One region of the Geomicrobium sp. JSM 1781026 genome, then DNA from elsewhere that is predicted to be linked to it. Evidence: riboswitches for the same ligand, from Rfam matches in the RefSeq annotation. Region 1 holds a riboswitch; each other region holds the start of a gene.
What was found. A riboswitch is a leader RNA that binds a small molecule or an ion and turns the genes downstream of it on or off. The one in region 1 is predicted to bind thiamine pyrophosphate.

Region 1 (3,657 bases):
TTTTTGATCACAAGTAACACACCGCTTCCACTGTCCGCTGCCTGTATTGCGGCGAGAAACTGATCGGCACCAGGTGACGTGAACACCTCACCCGCGATTGCTGCATCTAACATGCCTGGACCAACATAACCCGCATGAGCCGGCTCATGGCCACTGCCGCCCCCACTAATGATGCCAACTTTGTTTTTGGCCTGATCAATACGTGTGACCACATTTGTGCCATCAATTCTCGTTAACGAATCACCGTGAACGGCGATAAACCCTTGCAAAAACTCCTCTACAATTTGCTCGGAATCATTCATTAGTTTTTTCATGAATGGCGAGACCACCTTTCGTTTTCGTAAATTATCTCATTAGATGCTAGACCCGTAAACGATATGCAAAACATTTCGAAACTTCGCTTCGGATCAATTCGTAGTAAGGACAAACACTCAAGGAGGCCATTTCATGATTTATCTCGTTCGACATTGTCGTGCAACCGGGCAAGAGCCCGATGCACCGCTCACCAAAGAAGGTGAACAACAGGCGAAGAATCTTGCTGCATTCTTTCATAAAAAAGAAGTGTCTCGCATTGTAAGTAGCCCTTACGCGCGGGCGACGGCGACGATTGCACCGTTTAGTGCTGCGAGCGGCGTTCCGGTTCAAATCGATGAGCGACTCAAAGAGCGGGTACTGAGCAAAGAACCGATGGACAACTGGCTCACCCCGTTGGAGCAGAGTTTTCTAGATCCCGACTACGCGTGCGTTGGTGGTGAATCGGCTAGAGACGCGCTCACGAGAGGACGGGCTGTGCTGGACAGCCTTCCAAAGCACACGGTTGTTGTGAGCCACGGCAATCTGTTGGCCCTTCTATTAGGGTTCGGTTTTGAAGAGTGGAAGCAAATGAAAAACCCAGATGTGTTTGTGTTAGATGCGGGTCGTGTCGAGCGAGTAATCCCGTTTTAATAGACTCATCTGCACAATATCAAAATACTCTCCATTTCGATAGACGGCTTCGCGCTTTATGCCTTCTCGTGTGAAGCCGAGCTTTTCATATAGTTGTAATGCGGCAGTATTAAATTCAAACACTTGCAAATTCAAACGATGCAGGTTCATTTCCAAAAAGCTATACGCTAGGAGGAGACCGAATGCTTCACGTCCATACCCTTTGCCCCAGTAGTCTTTGTCACCAATATCAATGATGCATTCTGCGTTACGGTTTTTCATATCAATTCCGATCAGTGATGTGACACCGATCGCCTCATTACTCTCGCGATCAACAATGATATAACTCTTTGAGTGGGGCGAACCTAGCATGACTTTTTCAACAAACTTTTCGGTTTCCTCAAGCGTATACACATCTAAATAAGGATTCGTCGTTTTCATTACATCCAGATCGTTGCGCCAGCGGTGATACTGTTTGGCGTCGTCGATTGTCATCTTCCGCAGTCTCACTCGTTCAGACTTTAACATGCGACCCGCTCCTTTTCTGTCACTAAGTGTAGGTACATTATTTCTTTGGCATCTGATAAGTGAGCCGATTTGGCGTTTCACTGCTCAGGCGCTCAAATATATGACTCACCACTTCTTGTGCTCGCTCCGTTGTTTCGTACTTCCCGAGCATACTGCTCCATTCTGAAAACGAACCTTTACCGAGTACGCCTTCTACATATTTTCCTTTGGTAGTGATTTGTTGTACATGAAGAATGGATTTCTTATTTTGAGACTGGATCCACATGTCTTTTCTCCTCTCTCTCTACGTGACGTTTGACGAACAATTGTCTTCATTGATAAGATAACATAAAGATACTTGATTTATAAAAAAGCTACTAGGGGTGCCCGCATACGGGCTGAGATGAGGAAACTCAAACTCTTGAACCTGAACTGGTTGATACCAGCGGAGGAAAGTAGAATGTGTGACCATGCATGGGTACCTACTATGTGACATTCGTCGATCTTTTCTCCAAAGAGGTCGGCTTTTTTGTGTATACAAAAGTAGGAGCGTGAGACCGATGTCTTGGCACTTAGTAACTGACGCACAACTTCCATTTCATATGCAAATACGCATTCTTAAACAATGCGTTCCTCATATTACGACGATTCACGTGAGGGACAAACAAGCCTCATTGCAACGTTTGAAACAACAGATTGACCATATGCTTCGCTTAGGGCTTAGAACAGACCAAATGATCTTGAACACACATGCCGAAGCTGCTGCAGCTTGGGGGCTAAAAGGGGTGCACTTGCCCGCAAACAGCGGCTATCGCATTCAGGAGCTTAAAGCGAAACATCCAGATTTGATGATTGGTGTGTCTGTCCACTCTAAAGACGAAGCACTCACGCAGGCTGAAGAAGGGGCAGACTACCTCTACTTCGGTCACGTCTTCGAAACGAACAGCAAATCGGGAATCACCCCACGAGGGTTGGCACAGCTAGAAGATATCACACAACACATGAGCGTACCTGTCTATGCGATTGGTGGGATTACACCTGAAAACTTACGAGACGTACAAAAAGCTGGAGCCTCTGGTGTTGCCATCATGTCCGGAGTATGGTCATCCGAAAACCCTCGAGTGGCTTCCCAAACTTATGAACAGTACGGGAAGGATCGTGCGACCCATGAAGCATCCAACGTATGACCTGCTTATTGTCGGTGCAGGCATCATTGGCTTATCCACCGCTTATTATGCAGCCAATCACGGGCTGAAAACGGCGATCATCGACCGAGCTCAGCCGGGTTCTGGCACAACAGCTGCCGCAGCCGGAATGCTCGGAGTGCAAGCAGAGTTAGAAGGGCCGTCCGAACTTTATCCGCTAGCCAAACAGAGCCGCGAACTATACGCGCACCTGAAAGATGAATTGGCTGAACTTACCGGTACAGACATTGGTTGGACACGCTCAGGCGCACTCAAACTTGCCTTTGATCAAACCGAAATGAGTCACCTAAAGAACATCCAATCGTGGCAAAAGCGCGAAGGGGAACACGTTGAGTATGTGGACCAAGAAACATTGCAACGCATCGCACCCGCTGTTTCGCCTGAAGCGATCGGCGGATTGCACTTCCCGAACGAGGCGCATATCCAACCCGTTCAAACCGCGCGGGCGCTCACACAAGCCATCGTCTCGAAAGGCGTCGACCTGTACTTGGACACAACTGTAATCAAACCACTCATTAATGGTGTAGAGACGACATCAGGCACCTTGCACGCCGACCAGCTCGTCATCGCCACAGGCGTAGACACCTTGCCAGAACTGGATGCTCTTTGGGACGTGCATCCGATAAAAGGGGAAATTGTGAAGGTAATGACCGATCGAGCAGCCGTGCAACAGACGCTCTTCTATAAAGGAATGTACGTTGTTCCAAAGCCAGATGGGGAGCTAATTCTCGGGGCGACGTCCGAAGCCTCGCGCAACCGAGACGTCACGGTGCACGGCGTTCAACAATTGCTCAGTCAAATCACAACGCTCATCCCTTCTCTAAAGCATGCGAAAATTACGAACATGTGGGCAGGACTTAGGCCACAATCGACAACAGGCCTTCCTTTCATCGGTCCACACCCCGCTCAACAAAACTGTTGGCTTGCTGGCGGACACGGGCGCAACGGCATTCTACTCGCACCGATCACCGGCAAGCAAATCGTACAACAAATCATGCAAGATTCTGTTGCGTTGCCAACA
Region 2 (3,657 bases), on a different contig from region 1:
CACTTCTTTCGCGCCAATCGACGCGCCATTGGTTTCAAACTCTGCACTCGTTGACGGCACGCACGAAGCCACTTGCATATAGGCCGCCATCGGCGTTTTCCGCGCCTCTTCGAGCATCAGTTTAAGACCGTCCAAACCAAGAACATTCGTAATTTCATGGGCATCAAAAAAGCCACTCGTTGTGCCTTTTGGCAATACTGCCCTCGCAAATTGCGCCGGGGTAATTTGACTGCTTTCAATGTGGCAATGCCCATCAATAAAGCCTGGGGATAAGTATTTTCCTTTTGCATCAATCACTTCTGTATCGTCACCAACTGTGTGATCAGCGTTCTCCCCAACATATGCAACCCTAGACTCACATACCGCCACATCTGTATTTTCTAAGATTTCACCAGATACTACGTTGATGAGTTTGGCGTTTTTAATGACAAGTGTTGCTTTTCTTTCTCCTCGTGCCGTTTCATTCAATGGCACAAGGCTTTCGAACTGAGGCTTTCGTTCGTACACTTCGCTTCCTCCTTACGTTGGTTCGGGAGGGGTCAAACGTTAAATGTCATGACCCACTCGCGAAGAACCTTTCCATGAATTGTAAACGAACTGAGCAAATAATGCACGGGGTGATTGTTGCGATAAAATGCCATCGACGGGTTATCGACGAGCGCCTCAACCGCATACGTATGCCAACCTTGTCGTTGAAACTCCGTTTTAGCCGCCTCTAGTAGTTGGGCGCCGATGCCTCTTCGTTGATAAGATTCTAATAAGTATAAGGCGTACACTTGTCCATCCGCCGCATAACGCTCAGAACGTCCATAATGGACAAAGCCTACGATCTTCCCCTCTTCATTCGTGGCTACCTTCGTATTGTTCACCTCTGTAATGATCTTTACCCAACGTTCTGTTCTCGTTGTTTCATCCAACTCATCAAGATAAGTTTGTGGAACAATACCCCAGTAGGTTGTTTTCCAACTTTGCACGTGCACGTGAGCAATGCCTTGGGCATCTTCTACTTTTGCTTTGCGGATGACCATGTTTCACCCTCCAACTGTTGTAATTTAGGTATGAATTGACGCCAAGATGAAAACTGGAAATGTGCGTCACTATCCACTTGTTCGTTCGTTTTCCAAGCCGCTTTCAAGCCCTTGTTACGACTTCCGATAATATCAGTGTCGTACTGGTCCCCAACATACAAGGCTTGTTCAGGCTGTACGTTCAACTGCTCTATACCTAATGCGAAAATTCGGGCATCCGGCTTTCTTAAGCCAACCTCATCTGAAATGATCACTGATTCAAAATATTCATTAATACTTAAAGAATTGAATACCGCTCGTTGAAAGCCTTTCTTTCCGTTTGAGATGATTCCGAGTTTATAATCCTTTGCCTTTAATTGTTCCAGTGTGTGCTCAACGTCAGGATACAGCTGTGCGAACCTCGGAAACAGAGTAACATAATCGGCTAGTAGTTGTTGAGGGTCTAATGGCAACTGATATTCTTTGACTAACTGCTCATATACCTCATCCTTCCAGCGCATCCCCTCATTGTCCAATTCGACAAACCTATTCAGATCGACATTCATTGAGAAACGCTCGCATTGATCTCGAAAAAAAGTTACCAATGATTTCGGTCGATTATGTAATGTGCCATCTAAGTCAAACAAAATTGCTTTATGCATACGTGACCTCCCCAAAAACAGCTTGGCTTTCATTGTACTATAAGATATACTATATTCGTCTGAATATTATCAACCACTAGGGGTGTCGCAAGACTGAGAGGGACTCGTTCCCGACTCTTAGAACCTGATCTGGGTAACACCAGCGTAGGGAAGTGGGAGAGCACATTACGACGTTTAATGTGCGGACCTGCATCCCCCTGTGGAAACAAAAAGGGGATTTTTTTATGCAAACAAGAACGTTAATCATGGTGGAAACAGCGCTCATGGTCGCACTCGCGCTCATCTTAGACCGCATTGAGTTTGCGGGTCCGTGGGTCATGGGAGGCTCGATCTCCCTTGTTATGTTGCCGATCTTTGTCATGGCATTTCGGCGCGGCTTAAAAGTTGGTCTGATGACAGGGCTACTCGTTGGTGTCATTAAGTTAATCTTAGGAAGCTCGATGATTCACCCCATCCAATTTCTATTAGACTATCCAGTTGCCTTTACCGTATTAGGACTGGCGGGTGCATTTGCTTTCAGGAACAAAAAAGGAGAACTAAACATCCGATGGGCACTGTTCGGCCTTTTCTTTGCATCATTTTTCCGTCTCGTCGCCCACATCATCTCCGGTGGGGTTTGGTTTGGCGAATATGCGCCAGAGGGATGGAACGTCTGGCTCTACTCAGCTATTTATAATACTTCATACCTTGTGCCAGAAACACTCATTACATTTGGTGTGATTCTTCTTATTGCAAAAACTCAACCGGCATTTTTCAAACTTAAAAACCGACCCGCTCGATTAAAGTCTTCGGTCGTTTCTTAAAAAAGAAAAAAGGGGGGATGAGCGCATGCTCATCCCCCCTTTTTTCATATGCACAATTAGTTCACGATAAAACCGCCACGGAACGGATCATTCGGATCCATTAATATATTCTGGAAACCATTGATAAACGCTGTTCCTTCTACTTCCGTTCGAACCGCATCCATTTCACCTAACTTGACGCTCTCAAGCGCTCGTCCAGTAAACGTACCTCCGACAAACCCTTCACTTACAATTTCCTCGCCAATTTTCATCTCGCCTCGTCCTACCATGCGAGCAACCATTGCTGTCGTACCTGTCCCACCTGGTGAACGATCCGCTTGTCGATCACTAAAAACATGAACATTTTTATACGTAGCTTCCTCAAGTGTCGGTTCGCCAAAGAAGGTAACAATATCAATGTAATTGATATATTCTTTTGTTGGGTGTTGTACACTTACTTTTTGATTTACCGCTTCTTTAATTCTTCTAGCGTATTCTTTCAACTGCATACCGTTGGATACATGAATTTTCGTATCTAGCTGTGCGATGTCCACCCAGGCAAAGTAGTTGCCACCATAACTAATATCTGTTTTGATCGTACCTAAGCCTTCGACCTCTACTTCAAGATCTTGATGTTCTAGAAAGCCAGGGACGTTTTCAAAACGAACACTTTCTGCACGGTTATTTTTCATTTTTACTTTTGGATACACAAGTCCAGCCGGTGTTTCCAATACGAGAGATGTTTCTTCTCCTGTTACTTCAACCATTCCAAGTTCAACAATCGCCGTTGAAACACCTATCGTTGCGTGACCACACATATTTAAAAAGCCAGTGTTGTCCATATAAATGACACCGAAGTCAACATCTTCCCTAGTGGGTGGTAACAAGACTGCCCCAAACATGTCTCGATGGCCTCTAGGTTCCTGAATAATTGCATTTCTTAACCACTCAAAGTTAGCCGCCATGTAGTCTCGTTGTTCAGCAACCGTTTCCCCTTTTAACTTTAATAAACCACCATTAATGATTCGAGTTGGCTCCCCAAACGTATGTGTTTCAATTGTTTGCACCATTCTGTTAAAAATCATTCGATCGTCTCCTTTAGATAAAATAGTATGTGTGTGCCAACTTGACGAAGCCCCATCAGCACATTAATCAATGAGTAAATTCGGAATATAGAGCATCAATTCCGGAAAATAAATCATGAAA
Region 3 (3,657 bases), 130 kb from region 1:
GAGCCGACACTTCGGTCAACGACAATCATCTTGGCATGAATAAACCCAGCATCGTAGATGAAAAAGCGGACGCCAGTTTTTAATAGTTCACCCATGTAAGAGTACGTTGCCCAATAGACGAAGATATGGTCCGGCTTATTTGGGATCATAATGCGAACGTCTTTACCAGCAAGAGCCGCAATTCGAAGCGCATCAAGCAGGCTTGAATCAGGGATTAAGTAAGGCGTCTGAATATAAACCGATTCTCGTGCAGAAGTGATGAGCTTAATGTAACCATTTTTAATTTCCTCAGCTTCTGTATCTGGACCACTAGAAACGATTTGTGCGGCAATGTCACCCCTTGATTTGACGGGAGGAAAATAAAGATCATCATAATGAATTTCATGAGCCTTTGATGCTTGGTTCCAGTCAAGAATGAACCGGGTCTGCAAGGCTTTAACTGAGGAGCCTCGGATCCGAAGATGACTGTCACGCCAATACCCGAATTTTTTCGTGCGGCCTAGGTATTCGTCACCAACGTTAAATCCCCCGACGTAACCGATACTCCCGTCAATGACGACGATTTTTCGGTGATTTCTATAATTTAGTCGGGAATTCATATAGGGAATACGCGAAGGAAAGAATACCCCAACTTCGCCACCTGCGTCGATCAGTTCACGAAAATGTTTTCGTGCTAATTTTCTTGAACCCATATCGTCGTACAGAATGCGCACACGCACGCCAGCTTGAGCCTTTTCGGTGAGCAAATGAATGATCCGCTTCCCGATTAAGTCATTTCGGAAGATGTAATACTGCATGTGCACATGATTTTTGGCGGTCGCAATGTCTGCTAGAAGCTCAGAGAACTTGTCAACGCCATCAGTAAACACGTCAATATCATTGTTTTGTGTAAGCAATGCTCCGTCACTGCGCAAGAGCATCGTAATTAAGTTGCTGTTGTTTTGTTCGGTTTCATTACGAAAGGCAAACGTGTTGTCCTCAAGTGTGCGAAGCTGTGCATCGATACTGTCTTTAAGGCCAATCTTCTCAATGCCATCCCAATTGAAAAGCCGTTTTCGGCTCAAGTTTTGGCCGAGTATAAGATATAAAACAAATCCGATAAAGGGAAGAAACATTAAGATTAATAACCAGGCCCATGTTGCATGGATGTCTTTGCGCTCCATAAATACAATGATTGCTGCAAGAATCATATTCAAAAAAACGAGTAAACTAAGAATAATCGGCAGTATATCCATTAACAACCTCCTTATGAGCCAATGTTCATCCATATCGTACCATGTAATGATTGCCACATCCTAAAAGATGTATGCTAAAATGGATGAAAATATACCACTAGGGGTGCGCGAGTAAGCGCTGAGAGATGTTTAAACGGAAACCCTTTGAACCTGATCCGAAAAACGGCGGAGGAAAGTGGCTGACGATTGTGTAGTATGTGTCAAGCCTCCTGTGCGTTCAGGGGCTTTTTCTTTTTTGCGCATCTATAGTATTGGAGGATAACGAATGATTTCAAAAGCATTAACGATTGCAGGAACAGACCCAACAGGTGGAGCGGGGATTCAAGCGGACTTGAAAACCTTTCAGGAGCTAGGTGTATTTGGCATGAGCGTCATTACGTCCGTTGTGAGCCAAAATACGACCGGTGTGTTTTCATTTGTCGATATGGATCTTGATTTCGTCGAAAGCCAAATTGATGTCGTGTTTGACGATATTCGCCCTGACGCTGTGAAAACAGGAATGCTATCAAACCCAGAGGTGATTGCGCTTGTCGCAAAGAAGCTCCAAGAATATGATGTAAATCATTTCGTGCTCGATCCCGTCATGGTTGCCTCAAGTGGCCATGAGCTTATTTCTCAAGACGCCAGAAAGGCGGTTAGAGAACAGCTATTGCCTCTTGCAACAGTTGTGACTCCGAACTTGCCAGAAGCTGAAGCGTTAACAGGACTTACAATTACAACCGTAGAAGACATGAAGCGAGCAGGGAAAATGCTCGTTGAAGAATACGGCTGTCGCGCTGCTCTCATTAAAGGAGGGCACTATAAAGGAGAAGCCGATGACTATTTGTATGATGGGCACGCATTCAAAAAATATACGGCGAAACGGTTTGATACGGTGCATACACACGGAAGTGGCTGTACGTATGCAGCTGCAATTGCAGCTGGCCTTGCTGAAGGGTTAGACATGGAAGAGAGTATCACTCGTGGGAAAACCTTTATTACGAGTGCCATTTCCAATCCGTTGGAGCTCGGACAAGGTCAAGGGCCGACCAATCATTGGGGGCATCGCTGGGAAGAAATGAGGAAGCGTGATGGCAGACATTGGAGTAAGTAGCACGCAGCAAGGCGTTTTTTAGTTCAGTCGCTTCTCCCGAAACCACTCGGAAGCGTTGATGACGTATTGGATCAACTCGAAGCGGTACAATTGGATCCTGTCAGTGTCGTTGAAAAGAACCATCACCTTGTGTTAATGAATCGAATAAAAGAATACAGTGTGACGAATTATACAGATGCTTTAGGTGAAAAGCGTGCGTTTGAATACTTCGCAAATGCAGCGTGCCTGTTACCGATGAAAGATTACCCGTTGTTAAAAGGAAAGCGGGTGCGTTTACAAGAACAATGGCGGGGAGAGCGGGGAAACTACCGCGAATCGATTGCAGATATTTTGGATCGACTCCAGCAGGAAGGACCTCTTCCCGCAACGGCATTTTTGGCGGAGCGAAAAGTCGTCGGCGGTTGGGACCATCCAACACGTGCGTCAACGAAAGAAACGACCCATGCGTTACGCATTTTATTTGAATGTGGTGACATTCAAGTGAGTGGCCGGGAAAAGTCAATTCGGCATTATGCCCGAACAGATCAGTGGATTCCCGAAGCGATTCAAAAAGAAGCAGACATGATTAGCATCGAAGAAGCAGACGCCTTGCTTATGGACAAATATTTGCGGGCGTACCGGTTGTTTGACGCGAGAGATCCGCGACTAGGTTGGCAAAAGTTAAATGCGCAGGCGCGTAAAGAAACGTTAGCCGAACGCAAAAGAAAGCGTGAGCTCTTTGAAGTGCAGATCGAGGGGGTAGACCGCCCGTATTATGTGCTGGAAGCAGACGCTGAGCAACTTGTCGCTTGTGAACACGCGGACGTTCATGAACACGTACGCTTCCTATCCCCATTGGACAACTTGTTGTGGCGAAGGGAACGGGTGGAGGAGTTGTTTGACTTTTTCTACCGATGGGAAATCTATGTTCCGAAAACGAAAAGAATGTACGGTCCCTATACGATGCCGGTTCTCGTCGGAGACACGCTCATTGGCAAGGTTGATCCTTATTTTGACCGGGCAAACGGTCGACTTTATATGACGACGTATGAAGGTGTGGGCGAAAACGACATGGTCGTTTCCGCCCTTGAGAAATTCGCCCAATCGCTCGGTGCGCGGGAATTGACGATTACGACAGCGGAGCGCTAGTCGTAGTCGTTTTTTTAGATCGATCATAATAAATCCAAAGAAACAAGACGAGTGCAACGACGGCAATGAGGGAGAGCGCAAAGTAAAGGTTGCTATAAATCGAATGAGGTCCGTGAGGATTCAACGGGTTAATTGAATACGTCACGCTCGTAGTGTCAAGCAAGCTCCCGAAAATTGCACTGCTAAACGCACCCGATATGA
Region 4 (3,657 bases), on a different contig from region 1:
CGCGACGATCCCACTCGTACATAAAGAAATCGTCGAAAAATATCGCTGGATGAACGATGAAGAATTTACAGAGGTGGTCGCGCTCGGAAACACACTACCAGGCCCAATCATTACTAAACTTTGTGGGTATGTCGGCTATAGAGTAGGCGGGATTGTCGGTATGATAAACGCCGTGTTAGCCACAGTCATGCCGACTGCCATCATTATGCTCATCCTTGTTGGTACACTGACAACATTTAGGGAAACACCGATCGTTCAAGGCATGACGAATGCAATTATGCCAATTGTAGGCGTGCTCTTGCTATCCCTAACATACAACTTTTTAAAACAATCCACACAGAAAGCCGGATTCTTCCTGACCATAGTTTTGACGGTCATCAGTCTATTATTATTTGAATGGCTAAATTTGCATCCCGCAATTCTTATCGTTTCATTGATTGCGATTGCCTTCGCACAGAAACCGAAACCACAACCTGCTAGAAAAGAGGAGGCGTAATCAATGCTCACGGACTTATGGAACTTATTTCTTGCCTTTTTCATACCGGGCATCGTTGGTTACGGTGGCGGTCCAGCATCCATTCCACTCATTGAACATGAAGTTGTACATCGTTACGGTTGGATGAGTACTCAAGAGTTTGGCGAAGTTCTCGCGCTCGGAAACGCCATTCCAGGACCGATTGCCACAAAAATGGCCGCTTTTGTCGGTTGGGAAGTCGCTGGTGTTCCCGGCGTTCTCGTTACCCTGCTCGCAACGGTCGGTCCGTCGCTTGCGCTCATGATGCTTTTAATGAGTATCCTACTGAAATTTAAAGACCACCCCCGAGTGAAAAACATGACGAACTATATCCGTGCACCGATTGCGGTTCTCCTCGGCGTACTTACGTATCAGTTTTTCTTCATGTCTTGGGAAGGGAATGGGATGTGGCAAACGGTGCTCTTGGTCGGCGCTGCACTATTACTCCTAGAGAAATTTAAGGTTCACCCTGCGATCGTCATCGTAAGTTCGCTTCTGTATGGTGCGATTTTCTTATCATAAATAAAAATGGGTAATATGAACTATAATAAAGGTTGGTTTAATTGGTATTTTATGGTAAATAATCCCTCCTCAATTCGTTTTGATTTTCAGACTATTGTATGGTTTAATAGAAAGTGAGTAAGCCATTCTTGAATATATTTTTATTCACTAGGGGAGCCGGCACCGGCTGAGAGAAGCAATGTTTCGACCCTTTGAACCTGATCTGGATTATACCAGCGTAGGGAAGTGGAGCTTGTTTTAACCATGCTCTGTTTTCTATGCAGAGCTTTTTTTATTGCTCTCATAGAGAACCGAACGCCGGTGCCCTCACTGTGAATCAAAACACTTATGGAGGGATTTTGTAATGTCATTTACTGAAGAATTACGTAAAGAATGTGCCCCTGTTTTTGAAGCGATCTTTGAGCATCCGTTCGTGCAAGGCATTGGAAACGGCAACCTTCAACCCGGTCAACTGACCCATTATGTAAAACAAGACTTTGAATATTTGAATACGTTTATGCAAATTTACGGACTGGCGATCAGCCGCTCAGAACGAAGAGAAGATATGCAATTATTAAATGAACAAATTTCTTTCGTACTCAATGATGAAGTCCATCCGCACAACAATTTCTGTCAAGTTGCTGGTGTAAACTACGAAGACTTGCAGTATGAGCCTCTCGCACCAACCGCTCATCACTATACTCGGCACATGTTGGATGTGGCTCACCGAGGGTCGTTTGGCGAAATGATTGCCGTCCTCCTTCCTTGTCCTTGGACGTATTACGAAATTGCGGTTCACTTGGACAAGACGAAACAGCCGGGTAAAAACCATCCTTTTTATGATTGGATCTCTTTTTATAAAGAAATGGGTGACAGCGTTACGATGGCCTTTCGTAATCGTCTTGATGAATACGCCAAGACCGCTACCGATGAAGAAAAAACAAGGATGCGTGATGCCTTTCTAAAGAGCTGTCAATTGGAATGGCAGTTCTGGCAAATGGCGTTTACCGAAGAAAAGTGGCCCGTACAAATATAATTGAGGAAAGCCAGAATGGGTAATGTACCCATTCTGGCTTTTTGCGAGCACTCAAATCCGACCGACTCATTCTACTCCGATTACGCAAGGGGGGAAGGGACGCTTCTACGCGAGATTCTTGCGTTTTTGCGGCCGTTTCGGTGATGTGCACGTTTTCGACGCCGGTGTGCACATTTTCGACACCGATGTGCACGCTTTCGACAATGCGCCCCGCCGCAAATGAACCGCCCTTTACTTTGCCCCGTTCGTCTTATTATTTTTTCTCCAGTAAATAAAAATAGCAAGCCCTAATAGAAGTAAGGGGATGAGCACTGGAGACAGACCAATGACGAATACCACCACGCCTGAGACGATTGCCATGAGCACGTTAATCGTGTCGGTAAACATATTCGACGCTTGCCCCCAGGTGTTTAAAGAGGTTTGATCGGTCAACATTGACCCTGCGGTCTCGCGCACGTTAATATTCACCAATGCGTACGTCACTTGATGGTCTAAATAATTCATGCGACCTTGAATTGTTTCAATTTGCTCTTGCGTGTCCGCCAGATCATCCGAGATAGAAAGCAAGTCTTCTGTCGTATCTGCATCTTCCATAAACACGAGCAGCCGTTCTTCAACAGCTTCGTGCGACCGAAGTCTTGACTCTAGATCGACGTACTCTTCTGTCACGTCTTCACCTGTCGTCATTCGGTCGACGACTTGTAAACTAAGGGACTCTATCTGATCCAAAAAGGGTGTAAAGTTCTCTTCAGGCACGCGCACAGCAAACGTCCCGCTCATTTCACCGTCTCCTGCATCTTGGACAGACGACTCCACAACAAAGCCATTCATTTCTTCAATGGATTGCTGAATCTGGTCTTGAGCTTCTTGAAACCTTTCAACATCAATTGTGAGGTGACCATTATATACGATCATTCGCTCTGCCGTATCAATCGCTTCCACTTCCGCTTCATTTGCAGCCGAGTCGTCTAACGTTTCCCCCTCGTCCAACTCCACCTCCGACTCAGCATGATCTTGAGCAACATCTGCCCCGCTATCATTTCCTTCTTGAGAAAGATCTGCCGCTTCGTCATTTTGGTTATCACTACACGCAACAACAAAGGCGAAAAATAGAAAAACGAGCATGATTTTATAATTCATCTTTTGACCCCCTTCTCTTTCCTTCTTTGTCGTTGCCCACCATTATTTGTTTCAATTATTTGAAAATATGTAAAAAAACCTAATAGGGGAAAGCTCCCCTACCAGGTCTTTACGTTTACGCTTCAGGTCCTTCAAAACTAAGCAATCGGTCATCTTCATCGATTGGGTCGCCTCGTCCATCCGTATTGTTCGTAATCACATAAAACATGTTCTCGTTTTCGTCATATACGACATCACGCCAGCGTCCTTCTCCTTCAAGGATTGTATCTGTTGTGTTGTCGTCCACATCAAAGCGAATCAACTGTTCACCGGCAAGCGCAGCTACATAAAATGATTGCTCACCAACCATCGCAGCTCCTGACGGAGCCCACGTCTCTTCACCAGAGTTCATGACTGCCGTTTCCATACCTTCTTCGGTTTCATCACCAACAATTTCTGGCCACCCATAGTTGTTTCCAGGTTCAAT

Region 2: linked by a shared signal. The riboswitch ahead of thiT (energy-coupled thiamine transporter ThiT) and the one ahead of ACE1TF_RS14785 (thiamine phosphate synthase) in region 1 are both predicted to bind thiamine pyrophosphate.
Region 3: linked by a shared signal. The riboswitch ahead of thiD (bifunctional hydroxymethylpyrimidine kinase/phosphomethylpyrimidine kinase) and the one ahead of ACE1TF_RS14785 (thiamine phosphate synthase) in region 1 are both predicted to bind thiamine pyrophosphate.
Region 4: linked by a shared signal. The riboswitch ahead of tenA (thiaminase II) and the one ahead of ACE1TF_RS14785 (thiamine phosphate synthase) in region 1 are both predicted to bind thiamine pyrophosphate.

What each region holds. Positions count from the first base shown of each region.
Region 1 covers NZ_JBHFQF010000008.1:67,994-71,650, forward strand. Annotated here, with positions in the region: gene dhaK (dihydroxyacetone kinase subunit DhaK) at 1-314, opposite strand, end outside; gene ACE1TF_RS14770 (histidine phosphatase family protein) at 448-945, shown strand; gene ACE1TF_RS14775 (GNAT family N-acetyltransferase) at 907-1,452, opposite strand; gene ACE1TF_RS14780 (hypothetical protein) at 1,490-1,717, opposite strand; TPP riboswitch at 1,801-1,902, shown strand; gene ACE1TF_RS14785 (thiamine phosphate synthase) at 1,992-2,618, shown strand; gene thiO (glycine oxidase ThiO) at 2,599-3,657, shown strand, end outside.
Region 2 covers NZ_JBHFQF010000009.1:144,600-148,256, forward strand. Annotated here, with positions in the region: gene ade (adenine deaminase) at 1-507, opposite strand, end outside; gene ACE1TF_RS16280 (GNAT family N-acetyltransferase) at 540-1,028, opposite strand; gene ACE1TF_RS16285 (HAD family hydrolase) at 1,004-1,669, opposite strand; TPP riboswitch at 1,738-1,837, shown strand; gene thiT (energy-coupled thiamine transporter ThiT) at 1,894-2,472, shown strand; gene ACE1TF_RS16295 (proline racemase family protein) at 2,529-3,536, opposite strand; gene ACE1TF_RS16300 (TRAP transporter large permease) at 3,600-3,657, opposite strand, start outside.
Region 3 covers NZ_JBHFQF010000008.1:197,624-201,280, reverse strand. Annotated here, with positions in the region: gene cls (cardiolipin synthase) at 1-1,235, opposite strand, end outside; TPP riboswitch at 1,325-1,426, shown strand; gene thiD (bifunctional hydroxymethylpyrimidine kinase/phosphomethylpyrimidine kinase) at 1,501-2,328, shown strand; gene ACE1TF_RS15460 (DNA glycosylase AlkZ-like family protein) at 2,395-3,456, shown strand; gene ACE1TF_RS15455 (MFS transporter) at 3,437-3,657, opposite strand, start outside.
Region 4 covers NZ_JBHFQF010000003.1:357,276-360,932, forward strand. Annotated here, with positions in the region: gene ACE1TF_RS07115 (chromate transporter) at 1-496, shown strand, start outside; gene ACE1TF_RS07120 (chromate transporter) at 500-1,036, shown strand; TPP riboswitch at 1,176-1,277, shown strand; gene tenA (thiaminase II) at 1,380-2,051, shown strand; gene ACE1TF_RS07130 (DUF4349 domain-containing protein) at 2,283-3,191, opposite strand; gene ACE1TF_RS07135 (PQQ-dependent sugar dehydrogenase) at 3,307-3,657, opposite strand, start outside.